Regions from separate parts of the Vibrio sp. QJM3NY_15 genome, predicted to be linked through region 2. Evidence: predicted binding sites of a transcription regulator. Region 2 holds the regulator's gene; each other region holds the start of a gene.
What was found. The regulator PurR, encoded in region 2, represses purine synthesis genes. The targets are predictions, from matches to a motif close to TNANGNAAACGTTTNCNTNA.
Positions count from the first base shown of each region.

Region 1: a site for PurR is predicted at 2,622-2,641, ahead of glyA (serine hydroxymethyltransferase). Genes of this name have one in related genera too.
Region 3: a site for PurR is predicted at 2,665-2,684, ahead of AC3CKG_RS11725 (NupC/NupG family nucleoside CNT transporter). Genes of this name have one in related genera too.

Region 1 is NZ_CM173517.1:2,840,116-2,844,405, reverse strand. It holds gene AC3CKG_RS12655 (winged helix-turn-helix domain-containing protein) at 99-1,664, opposite strand; gene AC3CKG_RS12650 (YitT family protein) at 1,747-2,349, opposite strand; gene glyA (serine hydroxymethyltransferase) at 2,697-3,947, shown strand; gene AC3CKG_RS12640 (hypothetical protein) at 4,275-4,290, opposite strand, start outside.
Region 2 is NZ_CM173517.1:2,409,678-2,413,967, forward strand. It holds gene torR (two-component system response regulator TorR) at 1-489, opposite strand, end outside; gene torD (molecular chaperone TorD) at 778-1,425, shown strand; gene purR (HTH-type transcriptional repressor PurR) at 1,743-2,747, shown strand; cyclic di-GMP riboswitch class I at 2,918-3,003, shown strand; gene AC3CKG_RS10740 (TfoX/Sxy family DNA transformation protein) at 3,131-3,721, shown strand; gene AC3CKG_RS10745 (DUF3316 domain-containing protein) at 3,826-4,185, opposite strand.
Region 3 is NZ_CM173517.1:2,646,387-2,650,676, reverse strand. It holds gene AC3CKG_RS11740 (YcgL domain-containing protein) at 120-410, shown strand; gene AC3CKG_RS11735 (lytic murein transglycosylase) at 440-1,438, shown strand; gene AC3CKG_RS11730 (LysR family transcriptional regulator) at 1,605-2,525, shown strand; gene AC3CKG_RS11725 (NupC/NupG family nucleoside CNT transporter) at 2,731-3,930, shown strand; gene AC3CKG_RS11720 (cation:proton antiporter) at 4,116-4,290, shown strand, end outside.

The sequences.
Region 1 (4,290 bases), 430 kb from region 2:
AACATTCCTAAAGTTGGAAGCCCTTGATGGGCTCGATGTTTTTAGGAATGCTATTGTTTGAAGAGTAAATAGGGCAAAAAACGAAGTTACATAAAATCTTAATTTATATTTAAGTTATTTATTTTAAACGGTTTTTTATTTTGACCTGAAATCTGTTGCCCAACAGCCGTGCAGTAATTAAGCATTAAGCTTTCCCACTGCTTTATGATCAGAGGCTCTTTAACGCTTAGCTTCAAGCTCTTCCAAGGTTGTAGGCAGGTCGATTTGGATTCAGGTTTAGATAGTCGAGCGAATAGATCTTCGGATGGAACCACTCTTAATAACGCAACCAGAGACTCCATGTAGTTCAGGCGGAATTTCTCCATGTTGCCTTGCTTATAAGCAATGTGAGAAACCATCATATAAACCAACGCATTTTCGATCGTAGAGTTTCCTGAGGTATTGGTCAGGAATTCTTTGGCGGTTTGTAGGTCTCTCAGTTTGAAATGAATGATACCAAGCCACAGTTTGAGTTCGTCCGGTAGTAACTTAAATCGAGTTTGAACAAGATTAGTAAAGGCAATGAGCTTCTTCTGATCCGTTTCAAATAGAGCAAGTTGTCGCGCAATCAGAGTTGAATTCATGGTGTTGAGTTTGATGCCATCAAACGTGATGGTTTTTCCACTCAGCAATTCGCTGATTTCGGTGTTGTCGACTGACCATTCAGGAGACAATGGTGCGGGCAGAGCAAAGTAGTTAGCTAACTCGCGGTTGATCTCCATAATGCTACTGCTGATATTATTAACATCAATAGAGTAAACCCCACCAAACGCCAGCTTCCCTGAATTTGGGTAGATCAGGCTTATTTTAGCGATAAGACGTTTATCTACTTCTTGATCCTTCAGCTGGATATTAAGCAGGTAATCACTGGTACGCATGTTTTTGGCTCCCGGAAAGAAGGGAGAGCTATCTATAGGATCAAGGAAGTAGCTTGGCGCATCTTGATTGGCAAGATCGGTGTAGGCGTATTCAATTTGCTGTTGAAGTAGCAAGGCTTTTACGACTTTTCGGTATTTTCTAGAATTATCGCCAATGGCATCCAATCGATTCAGCAGAAGTTCGACCTTGGGAATCAATCGTTGGTCGCGTTCGACTTCGGAAGCTCGAGTCGAAGATTGCCAAAGCATATAACCCATTACCACAGTGCTGATCAGCAAAGCCAAAGACACCACAACAAGCCAAGGGTTAACTGGATTGGAGCTAAATCCTTTTTTACTGGTTGTAGATTCTTCTGCGCTATCATCCGCTGCGGTATCAGGAGAGCCTGTGGCAAAGCTAATCGAGCTGGGGTTAAGGAAGTAGCCCTTGCGCGGGTAAGTCACCAGTATTTTGGTTGCGTCGCTATCAGGGAGATATTTTTGAAGTACGGAACGTAAGGTGCTGATTCGGTTAGTCAGAACATTTTTGGAAATGAAGTTACTTTGCCATACAGATTCAATAATGTGCTCGGTAGCGAGCGGCTGACCAACGCTGGTAAGAAATAACTCTAAGAGCTCGATAGAACGAGGTTCTAAATCAATGACCTGCTCGTCGCAGCTTAAGACTCGTGTGTTGGGGTTGAACTCCAAGCCTTCAATATAAATAGAGACTTGTTGGTCTTTGGCGCTAGAGAGGTAATCTTGCATAGAAAAGGCGATGGTTTACAAAACCTAAATTCTAGCTGTTTTTGTTATTAAAAACAGCTAGTAATTCATAGGGTGATTGGTATTAAGACGCGTAGTTCACGGAATAACGAGTCGGCTTGTGATTCATTGCCAATACGATGTTCAATACTGCTGTGCCTAATACAGAGACTGCAATTACCCAAGGCGATACGAAGAAGAAGGATGCAAACAGAATACAGGCATCAATGGCCATTTGGGTTTTGCCTACTGAGATACCGTAGCGATCTTGAATGAACAGACACAATACGTTGAAGCCACCCAAGCTCGAGCGATGACGGAACAAGATCAACATGCCTAAGCCCATTAATAAGCCGCCAGCGACTGCACAGTAAATTTCATTATGAACGTCTAACGAAATCACCAAGTATAAATGGTCGGCAAATACAGACACTAAAGCACCAGAGATGGCACTGCTTATTGCGAAGTGACGGCCAAATCGTTTCCATGCCAATAGATAGAATGGACAGTTCGCAATAAAGTACAGAATACCAAAGGTTACTGGCGTAAATTGACTCAAAAGCAGAGCTAAGCCAGTAGTGCCACCAGTAAGCAGGTTTGCTGACTGTAAAAAGAATACGCCTAACGCCACTAAAAACGTGCCAGTGAGGATTGCTACCCAATCTTCTTTGCGTGTGTGTTTTTCCATCGTTTTTATAATTACCTAACCAATAAAGGCGTGCATAGTAGAGAAAAACTTTAGCTTTCGGTAGCTAGAGGGGCAAAATTAAGGTAAACCTATGTAATCTGCGTTTTACAGGGTGTAAATCGTAAAATTGACAGTAAGCGTCATCTTTGGTTGGATATGCTTAATAACCATGATGAATCTTATATGTGATTATGAAAAAACTGCATGATAAAATTGCAATTAGCTCTTTATGACCTAGATCAAATTATGTAGAATGCGTCACATCAAAACGGTGACGGAAACGTTTGCTTTCGGTCGTTGTGTGGTTTTTTTGAAACTTTCAGTACAATCTGAGTCAGGAGATACAGATGCTTAAGCGTGACATGAACATTGCTGATTACGATGCGGATCTATTCGCAGCTATCCAAGAAGAAACTCTTCGTCAGGAAGAGCACATCGAACTTATCGCTTCAGAAAACTACACAAGCCCACGTGTAATGGAAGCTCAAGGTTCTCAACTTACAAACAAATACGCTGAAGGCTACCCAGGTAAGCGTTACTACGGTGGTTGTGAGTTCGTAGATAAAGTTGAAACACTAGCAATCGAACGTGCATGTGAACTATTTGGCGCGCAATACGCGAACGTACAGCCTCACTCAGGTTCTCAAGCGAACAACGCTGTGTACATGGCACTACTAAACGCTGGCGATACGGTTCTTGGTATGAGCCTAGCGCACGGTGGTCACCTAACTCACGGTTCTCCAGTAAACTTCTCTGGTAAGCTTTACAACATCATTCCTTACGGTATCGATGAAGCGGGTCAAATCGATTACGAAGAGATGGAAGCGTTAGCTATCGAGCACAAGCCTAAGATGATCATCGGCGGTTTCTCAGCTTACTCTCAAGTTTGTGATTGGAAGCGCATGCGTGAAATCGCTGACAAAGTAGGCGCTTACTTCTTCGTAGACATGGCTCACGTTGCTGGTCTAATCGCTGCAGGTGTTTACCCGAACCCAGTTCCACACGCTCACGTTGTTACAACAACAACGCACAAAACGCTTGCGGGTCCTCGTGGTGGTCTTATCCTTTCTAACGAAGGTGAAGATCTTTACAAGAAGCTGAACTCAGCAGTATTCCCAGGCGGTCAAGGTGGCCCTCTAATGCACGTTATCGCTGGTAAAGCTGTAGCGTTCAAAGAAGCTCTTGAGCCAGAATTCAAAGAATACCAAGCTCGCGTAGTGGCTAACGCAAAAGCAATGGTTGCTGAATTCCTAGCACGCGGTTACAACATCGTTTCAGGTTCTACAGAGAACCACCTGTTCCTAGTTGACCTAATCGACAAAGACATCACAGGTAAAGAAGCAGATGCAGCACTAGGTTCAGCTAACATTACAGTTAACAAGAACTCAGTACCAAACGATCCACGTAGCCCGTTCGTTACGTCTGGTATTCGTATCGGTTCTCCTTCTATTACTCGTCGTGGTTTCTCAGAAGCAGACGCGAAAGCTCTTGCAGGCTGGATGTGTGACATCCTTGATAACATGGGCGATGAGTCTGTTATCGAAGCAACGAAAGCGAAAGTACTAGAGATCTGTAAGCGTCTACCTGTTTACGCTTAATTTTTCTTCGTAGTAATTTGAACTTCGTTGTCGAGCATGCTCACTTACATCCGTAAGCTCCGCGTGCTCTCCTAGAATTTCAAACGACTACTGTGAAAATACTTTTAAAGGGGCTCATTGAGTCCCTTTTTGTTTTAGGGAAAGGTGCTGAAAACTCCGCGCCTTTTCCTTGAACTAAAGCTATTTGATTGAAAAATACGATTTGAAAGGCTCCTATCTAGGAGCCTTTTTTACGTTTGAAAGTTAGCTATCTGAGTAATTAAAGAGCGGGTACTAAAAAGGGCTAATGCTTTCACATTAACCCTTTGTTGTTTGTTGGTATCGGTTTTATTTTTTGATGCTG
Region 2 (4,290 bases):
CAGCTTAACTGGCTCACCGTTTTTACTTAAAGCACGACGAGGGATATCAAACGTCCACTCACCAAAACGAACCACAGATTCGTCTTCAGCTTCAACTGCCGTACCAACCGCGGTTTTGCGAGCCGCAGCAATACGCCAAAGTAAGTTTTTAACTCGAACTAATAACTCGCGAAGTTCGAAGGGTTTAGTAACATAATCGTCTGCGCCCATTTCTAGGCCTACAATTTTGTCGATGCTATCCGTGCGTCCAGTAACTAAAATAATCCCAATGTCCGATTGACTGCGTAATTCGCGAGTTAGCATCAATCCATCTTCGCCTGGTAAGTTGATGTCTAGCATAATGAGATCAACGTTGTTTTCTTCCAACACGTTTCTCATCTGAGCGCCGCTTTCCGCTTCGCTCACTGTGTAACCTTCGTTCTGGAAATATCCAACCAGCTTACTTCGGGTTACCACATCATCTTCTACGACTAATACGTGATAGCTCATCTACACCACTTTTCTTATTTAATAGTTTCAGTAACCATTCTATTCATAACTAGTAACAATTCTAGTGGTACAGCAGATAAAAGCGAGAAACATGAATATTTTTTGATACAAGACAATCTAAAACCTTGCTATTTATCGTCCATCGCAATTCAATATAGGCATTACGACTAACGAGTCACTTTGCGTTTAGCAAATAACCTTGTTATTGAGCCTTGGTGTGCTTATACCCAAATGACTTCGCGATGCTTGGGTATATAAACATCACAAGACTAAATCAGGATCTATGAAATGAAAGATACGAAAGCATTCAACGAACAAAGAGCTGAAATCTATTGGTGGCTATCAAGCTTGTTCGCTAAAGAGCTCACACAAGAAGAACTCGACCACTACCACTCTGTTGAGATCCGTTCTTTCCTGACTGGTTTAGGCGAAAACGAAACACTCAAGCCTGCGATTGATAAACTGGTAGACGCATTGAACCGTCTACAAACACGTGAAGATGCCCAACTAGAGCTGTCTGCTGACTTTTGCGATCTATTTTTAAAGACAGATAAACATGGTGCTCTACCTTACGCTTCAATGTATATCGGCGAAACGGGTCTATTAAACGACAAGCCAGCTAAAGACATGGAAGAGATCATGGCTAAGCACAACTTGGTAGTTAACCAAGATCTGAAAGAGCCAGCAGACCACATTGCTATCGAACTTGATTTCCTTGGCAATCTCATCATCCGTTCAAATGACACTGAGCTTGAAGAAGAATTAGAAAAATCGTTCACTGTTCAACAGCAATTTATTGAACATCAAGTCCTTACTTGGGTACCAAAGTTCAACGTTAAATGTTGTGAGATCGATTCATTCGGTTTCTATGCATCTGTGGCAACTCTTCTCGTGGCCTTCTGTAATCTGGACACTCAGTATTTAGCGGGTGAATAAGATTCGCTGATGATTAAGTAAACAAATTCAATAGAATGTGACAATTCACCCAGATTTCTGGGTGAATTTTATTGCGAGTAATTTCTAGTCAGTCTAAAATTGTGACCGCAAACGATAAAATATGAAACATTCACGAAATGCTATGCTTATTTAAGTTCAGAGCATTTCGGTGTTAAGACAAGCCGCTCAATAGCGGTTTTTTGTTTTTTAGCACTTTAGTACCCCAAAGAGCCCTACAAATTTAAGCTCTTAGTTAGGTAGCTTAACGGCTACTTTATTCCGTACTTTGGGAAAGTAGCTTCTAATAGGATAAAACCATGGCCACTATAAAAGATGTCGCTCGCTTAGCAGGCGTATCAACTACCACCGTTTCTCACGTAATCAACAAAACACGTTTTGTTGCAGAAGCGACTCAAGAGAAAGTAAATAAAGCCGTAGACGAGTTAAACTACGCACCAAGTGCTGTAGCGCGTAGCTTGAAATGCAATTCAACACGCACTATCGGCATGCTAGTGACTCAATCAACAAACCTCTTCTTCTCTGAAGTAATCGATGGTGTTGAAAGCTACTGCTACCGTCAAGGTTACACTTTGATTCTGTGTAACACGGGTGGTATCTATGAGAAGCAACGTGACTACATTCGAATGCTTGCAGAAAAACGTGTAGATGGCATCTTGGTTATGTGTTCTGACTTAACAGAAGAACTTCGTGGCATGTTAGATCGCCATGCTGATATCCCAAAAGTTGTCATGGATTGGGGCCCAGAAACCTCTCAGGCTGATAAGATCATCGACAACTCTGAAGAAGGCGGCTATCTAGCAACCAAGTACTTGCTAGAACGTGGTCACACAAAGATTGCTTGTTTAAGTGGCCACTTAGACAAAGCAGCATGTGTAGAACGCATCGCGGGTTACAAACGCGCACTCAATGAAGCGAAGGTGGCAACCGACGAAAAGCTCATCATTGAAGGTAACTTTGAGTGTGATACCGCTGTACTTGCGGCTGATAAAATTGCTCAGATGGAAGATCGCCCTACCGCAGTGTTCTGTTTTAACGACACAATGGCACTTGGCCTAATGAGTCGCCTGCAGCAGCAAGGTATTCGTATTCCTGAAGATATTTCGGTTATCGGTTACGACAACATTGAACTTGCGGAATACTTCTCTCCACCATTGACGACGGTTCACCAACCTAAGCGTCGTGTTGGTAAAAATGCATTCGAAATTTTGTTGGAACGCATTAAAGATAAAGATCATGAAAAACGTGTCTTCGAAATGCACCCAGAAATTGTTGAGCGAAGCACGGTTAAAACGTTAAATTAATTGATAAATCGAGTTTAATTTCATTAAGCGCACCTTTGAGTGCGCTTTTTTTATAAGCAGATAAAATAAACCCAGTTGCATAACACCAAGATCATTAATTGAAGCAATATCACATTTTGAAATATCAGGTGTGAGCCTCATTCAACAAAAACTTTATTCTATTCAGTCAGTCACGCACAGGGCAAACCACTCGAAAGAGTGAGACGCAAAGCTTCCGGCCTAAACCACTCGTTGGTATGGTAGCGGGGTTACCGATGGCAAAATGCGGTAATTACTAACAATTTAGTAATTTACGGCTTATTGACAATTTAATTGCAACATTTTGCTAATCTCTCGGACCTGCTTATTTGGTGGCGTAGTTCAAATACACCGAGATAGATAACATGGATAAACCGATACTAAAGGACTCAATGAAATTATTTGAGCCCCTAGGAAAAATAAAGTCACGCTCAATGTTTGGTGGATTCGGGCTTTTTGCTGATGACACGATGTTTGCTCTGGTTGTTAACGACCAGTTGCACATAAGAGCGGACAAAGACACAACAAAGCAATTCGAGCAACAAGGGTTTCGACCATACGTCTACAAAAAACGTGGTTTCCCTGTCGTCACAAAGTATTTCGCATTGCCGGAAGGCTTGTGGCAAGACCAAGAAAAAATCTTGCAGCTTGCTACGACGTCTTTGGGGTTTGCTAAAGAAGAGAAAGCTGAGCAATCTTCTGCTAAGCCAACTCGATTAAAGGACCTCCCTAACCTTCGACTCGCTACCGAGCGTATGTTAAAAAAGGCCGGGATCGATTCTGTAGAATGTTTATATGAATCTGGCTCTGTAAACGCATTTAACGCCATCAAGGAATCACATGCTTCCTCTGTCAGCATTGAGCTGCTTTGGGCGCTAGAAGGTGCGATCAATGGTACTCATTGGTCTGTTATACCGCAGCAACGTCGTGAAGAGCTTATCAGTCGCGTCAATTAATATTGTCAGTTCAAACTATCTACATAACTAAGCCGCATTCTTGCGGCTTTTTTTATACAAAAAAAGTAGCTCTCCTTTAAGCTAGAGAGCTAGCACTGGACTGGCTAAAAAGATGGACGGTAATAATATTTGTAATCAACTTTTACCATGGGTACAAAATTGATGGTTCCTGAAGAATCCATAATCTCTTTGACTTTAATAGAACCATTCTTGATTTCAAAAGATCTCACGTCTACCTTTTCAGAAGCTTGAGGAAGAATGCGACTAAGCTCAAAAGATTCTTTAGTATTCAAATCTTGCCATATTTTCTTTCCGTCTTCATAGGCTTGGTTTTCAGTAGATACTGTTTCACCTTTGAATATTTTTGACTCAGCGGCAACCCGGTGGTAAACACCAGCACCTGTTGCTTGAAAAGAGATAAGACCTGCAGTCGCAATAACAGTAATCAATGATAAAAATTTCATAGCTAACTCCTTAGTTTTATGCCTGAATCATTATCGGAACAACCTTTACGTCTCGATTGTTACGTATATAGAACGTACCAAGACCAAATGTATTTCAAATTCCTG
Region 3 (4,290 bases), 240 kb from region 2:
AAGCACAGCAAGTAATCTTGTTGTCAAATAAACGTTTTGTCCCCAATATTTCATCAACATAAACTATTGAACTCACAAGTGAGAGTTTTGTAGCCATAAACATTTAAAAAAGGTTTGTCATGCTGTGTTCTATATATAAAAGCTCAAAAAAAGAAGGAACATACCTCTATATCCCAAAAAAGGATGATTTCTCACAAGTCCCTGACGCACTGATGCAAATGTTTGGTAAACCTAGCTTTGTAATGGTAATTAAAATGGAAGGCCGCACGCTTGCCCAAGTCAGCATCGAAAAAGTGAAAGAGTCACTAAAAAACGATGGTTTCTTTTTGCAGGTTCCGCCTCCACCGGTTAACGAACTTGAACTGCATAAAGAGCGTAAAGCTCAGCAGAATGTTCAAGACGAAGAGTGATAGCCACCTAATTCAAGGAGGAATGATCGTTGAGTAAATTTTCTAAAACCCTATTAGCCGTGTCAGCATTGCTATTGGGCAATAGCCTGACTATCGGTTCAGTACAGGCTGAAGAGCTTAGCTTTGAACAATATGTAGAGAAGCTAAAGCAGCAAGGCCGTGAACAAGGCATTTCTGAAGCGATCATTGAAGAAGCCTTTAATGGCGTGACGTTTAAGCCGAGAGCTGTCAAAGCTGATAAGAACCAACCTGAGAAGAAACTGACTCTGGATGAATACATTCCACGTGCGGTTCCAGATTGGAAAGTGAAACAGGCAAGATCGCTCTATAAGAAACACTACACAGCGTTAAAGCGTATTGGCGACGAGTACGGTGTTCAACCAAGGTTCATTGTCGCTCTGTGGGGCGTAGAAAGTAATTTTGGCAAGTTCACTGGCAATTACAGTGTTATCGATGCTTTAACCACTATGGCTTACGAAGGGCGCAGAGAAGCGTTGTTCCGTAGCGAAGCGATGGCTGCGTTAACGATTCTTGACCAAGGCCATATCGCACCCAATGAGATGAAAGGTTCTTGGGCTGGCGCGATGGGGCAGCCTCAGTTTATGCCAAGCTCATTCTTAGCTTATGCCGCTGATGGTAACGGCGACGGTAAGAAAGATATTTGGGGCACTGAAGAAGACGTGTTTGCTTCGGCGGCTAATTATCTCAGCCAATCCGGTTGGGATGACAAATATACATGGGGCCGTCAGGTTCACGTTCCGGCAAATGTGTCTATCGAGATGCAAGGTCGAGGTGAAGATAAAGCGAAATACTTAAAAGAGTGGTCTGAACTCGGCATTAAGCGTTTTGACGATCGCCCATTACCAACGCTTGATGAAGATATTAAAGCTTGGCTAATTATGCCAGACGATGAAACTGGCCGTTCTTACCTCATTTACAACAACTACAATGTGTTAATGAAGTGGAATCGTTCTTACTACTTTGCGTTGGCGGTTAGCCATCTAGCAGACAGAATTAAGTTTGATTGACCTAATTTGATTAACAGACTTAATTTGGTTAATAGCCTTAGGTCGCTTTGAATAGCATTTGGCCTACCATAGGCAGAACGAACTAAAGGACTCTTCGGAGTCCTTTTTCTTTTATATTTCAGAGATTTTTAAAGGTGGTCTTGTGCTAACAGATAGAGCCGCACAGATGGTGATATTCCATGCATTAATCAAGCATGAAGGCTTTACCAGTGCAGCAAAAAGTTTGAATGTGTCGGTGTCTCACATCAGTAAGCAAGTTGCTTTGCTCGAGGACTCGATAGGTATCAAGCTGGTGCAAAGAACCACACGCAGCCTGACACTAACTGAAGCAGGGGAAGTGTTCTATCAGCACTGCGAGCAGCTGTTCAATACGGTGAAAGCGGCTCAAATGGATATGGACAGCCAGCGTGATGATATCTCTGGGATATTCCGCATAGGCTTGTCACAGTCATTTGGCACACTGCATATCATTCCTGCAATTGATCAGCTCAGACAGCTTTACCCGCAGCTGAGAATCGAAGTGCATTTGTTCGATTACAAAGTGGACATGATTGAAGAGCGCTTGGATCTCTGGATCACTAACAATGAAGACTTGCCAGAAGGCTACATCGCACAGCGCTTAGCTGATAGCCAGTTTGTAGTAGCCGCATCACCGGATTATCTGATTAAGGCAGGGACTCCACACGTGCCTTCCGATTTGATTGAGCATAATTGCCTTATTTATCGCAGTCGTGAACGAGACTACACATCGTGGGCATTTGATAACGGCCAAGAAAACCTCAGTGTTAAAGTGGCGGGTGATTACTCGGTGGATTTAGCTGAAGCGGTACGAGACGCGGCAGTATCGGGTTGGGGCGTTGCTTATCTGGCGACTTACTTAGTCAAAGAAGAGTTTAGAACGGGCAAGCTCATCCAAGTATTGCCAGAATGGCGAGCGAGTCAGCTGATGCCGTTTTACGCTGTGTATCCGAGTAGAAAGAACATGCCGAAGAAGCTTTCTGCAGTGATTGAGTTCATCAAAGATCATATCGGGTCGCCAACTTACTGGGATGAAAACCTTAAAACTTGCGTTGAGCTGCACCGTTAACTGTTTCCTAATCTATAAATATAATTTCCGTATGGAAAAAGTATGCTTTTTAATCAAGTTAAGTCATTAAAATTCAATGCTTTAATATAATCATAGGTAAGGCAGTGATAATCCCAACATCACATTAACAACCGCACCTTGCCGCAAACGATTTCCTCTATACAATGCGTCGCCTTTCCTACCTACAACTTTTAGGTTGACGCATATGGCTTCCCTACTTGGAATTATCACTATTTTAGTAGCCGCTTGGTTACTATCTACGGACAGAAAAAATATTCCGCTAAGAACCGTCTCTTTGGCTTTCTTACTGCAAATCTCATTCGCGCTATTGGTTCTTTATGTGCCAATGGGTAAAGAAGCGCTGAATGCAGCTACTGGTGCGGTGTCTAGCTTGATCAACTACGGTCAAGAGGGGATTAACTTCCTATTTGGTGGCCTAACGAATAACGGATTTGTTTTCGCTATTAACGTTCTCGGCATTATTATCTTTTTCTCTGCACTGATTTCAGGTTTGTACCACATCGGCTTTATGCCAAAGGTGATCAACCTTATCGGCGGTGCTTTGCAAAAGTTCTTAGGTACAGGTCGTGCGGAGTCACTGTCTGCAACGGCGAACATCTTTGTTGGCATGATTGAAGCACCATTGGTGGTTAAGCCTTACTTGAAGCACATGACGGATTCACAACTGTTTGCCGTCATGGTGTGTGGTTTGGCTTCTGTAGCTGGTGGCACGCTAGTCGGTTATGCATCGCTTGGTGTTGATTTGAACTACCTGATCGCTGCGGCGTTTATGTCTGCGCCTGCTGGTCTATTGATGGCCAAGATTTTGGTACCAGGTAACGCAGATGAGGCTCAAGAAAATATTGAGTCTGACGTTGAAATTCCACGAGCAACAAACGTCGTTGAGGCAATGGCAGATGGGGCTATGTCTGGACTTCGTATTGCCGTTGCAGTGGGTGCGACACTTCTGGCCTTTATCAGTGTGATAGCAATGCTGAATGGCTTACTAGGTATTGTTGGTGGTTGGTTTGGCGTAAACCTAAGCTTCGAACTTATTCTAGGTTATGTGTTCGCACCCGTTGCATGGCTGATCGGTGTGCCATGGTCTGAGGCTGTGGTTGCAGGCTCGCTGATCGGTAACAAAATCGTTGTGAACGAGTTTGTGGCTTTCATCCAGTTAATGGACGTGAAAGACGCACTGAGTGAGCACTCAAAAGCGATCGTTACTTTTGCACTATGTGGTTTTGCCAACATCTCTACGATGGCCATTCTGATTGGTGGTTTGGGTAGCTTAGTTCCAGAGCGTCGTTCTTTCATCTCACAATACGGCTTTAAAGCGATTTGTGCGGGTGTGCTTGCCAACTTAATGAGCGCAGCGATTGCGGGCGTGGTGCTTTCTCTGTAGCTAGATGATAAGTACAGAGTGGATGAGTCAGTCACTTTATTTCCCCTATAGTAAAGTGACTGATTAATCACACTAATATTCGGTTAGCATGAAAAAGAGAGCCTATAGTTTAATGACATAGGCTTTCTTGTTTCAGCAAATAGGTTTGTATCACAAAGTGTGGTACGAATTTTTTAGGGGCACAAATGGATTTGTCGATTACTTCTTCTTTGGCGTTAATTGGACTGCTGTCTTTAACGTGTCAATTGTTAGGTTGGCGCTTGCGTCTTCCTGCTATTCTTCCTCTTCTCATTGTCGGATTACTTTTAGGTCCCGGTCTTAACATCCTTAATCCCGATGCCATTTTTGGTGACGTGCTAT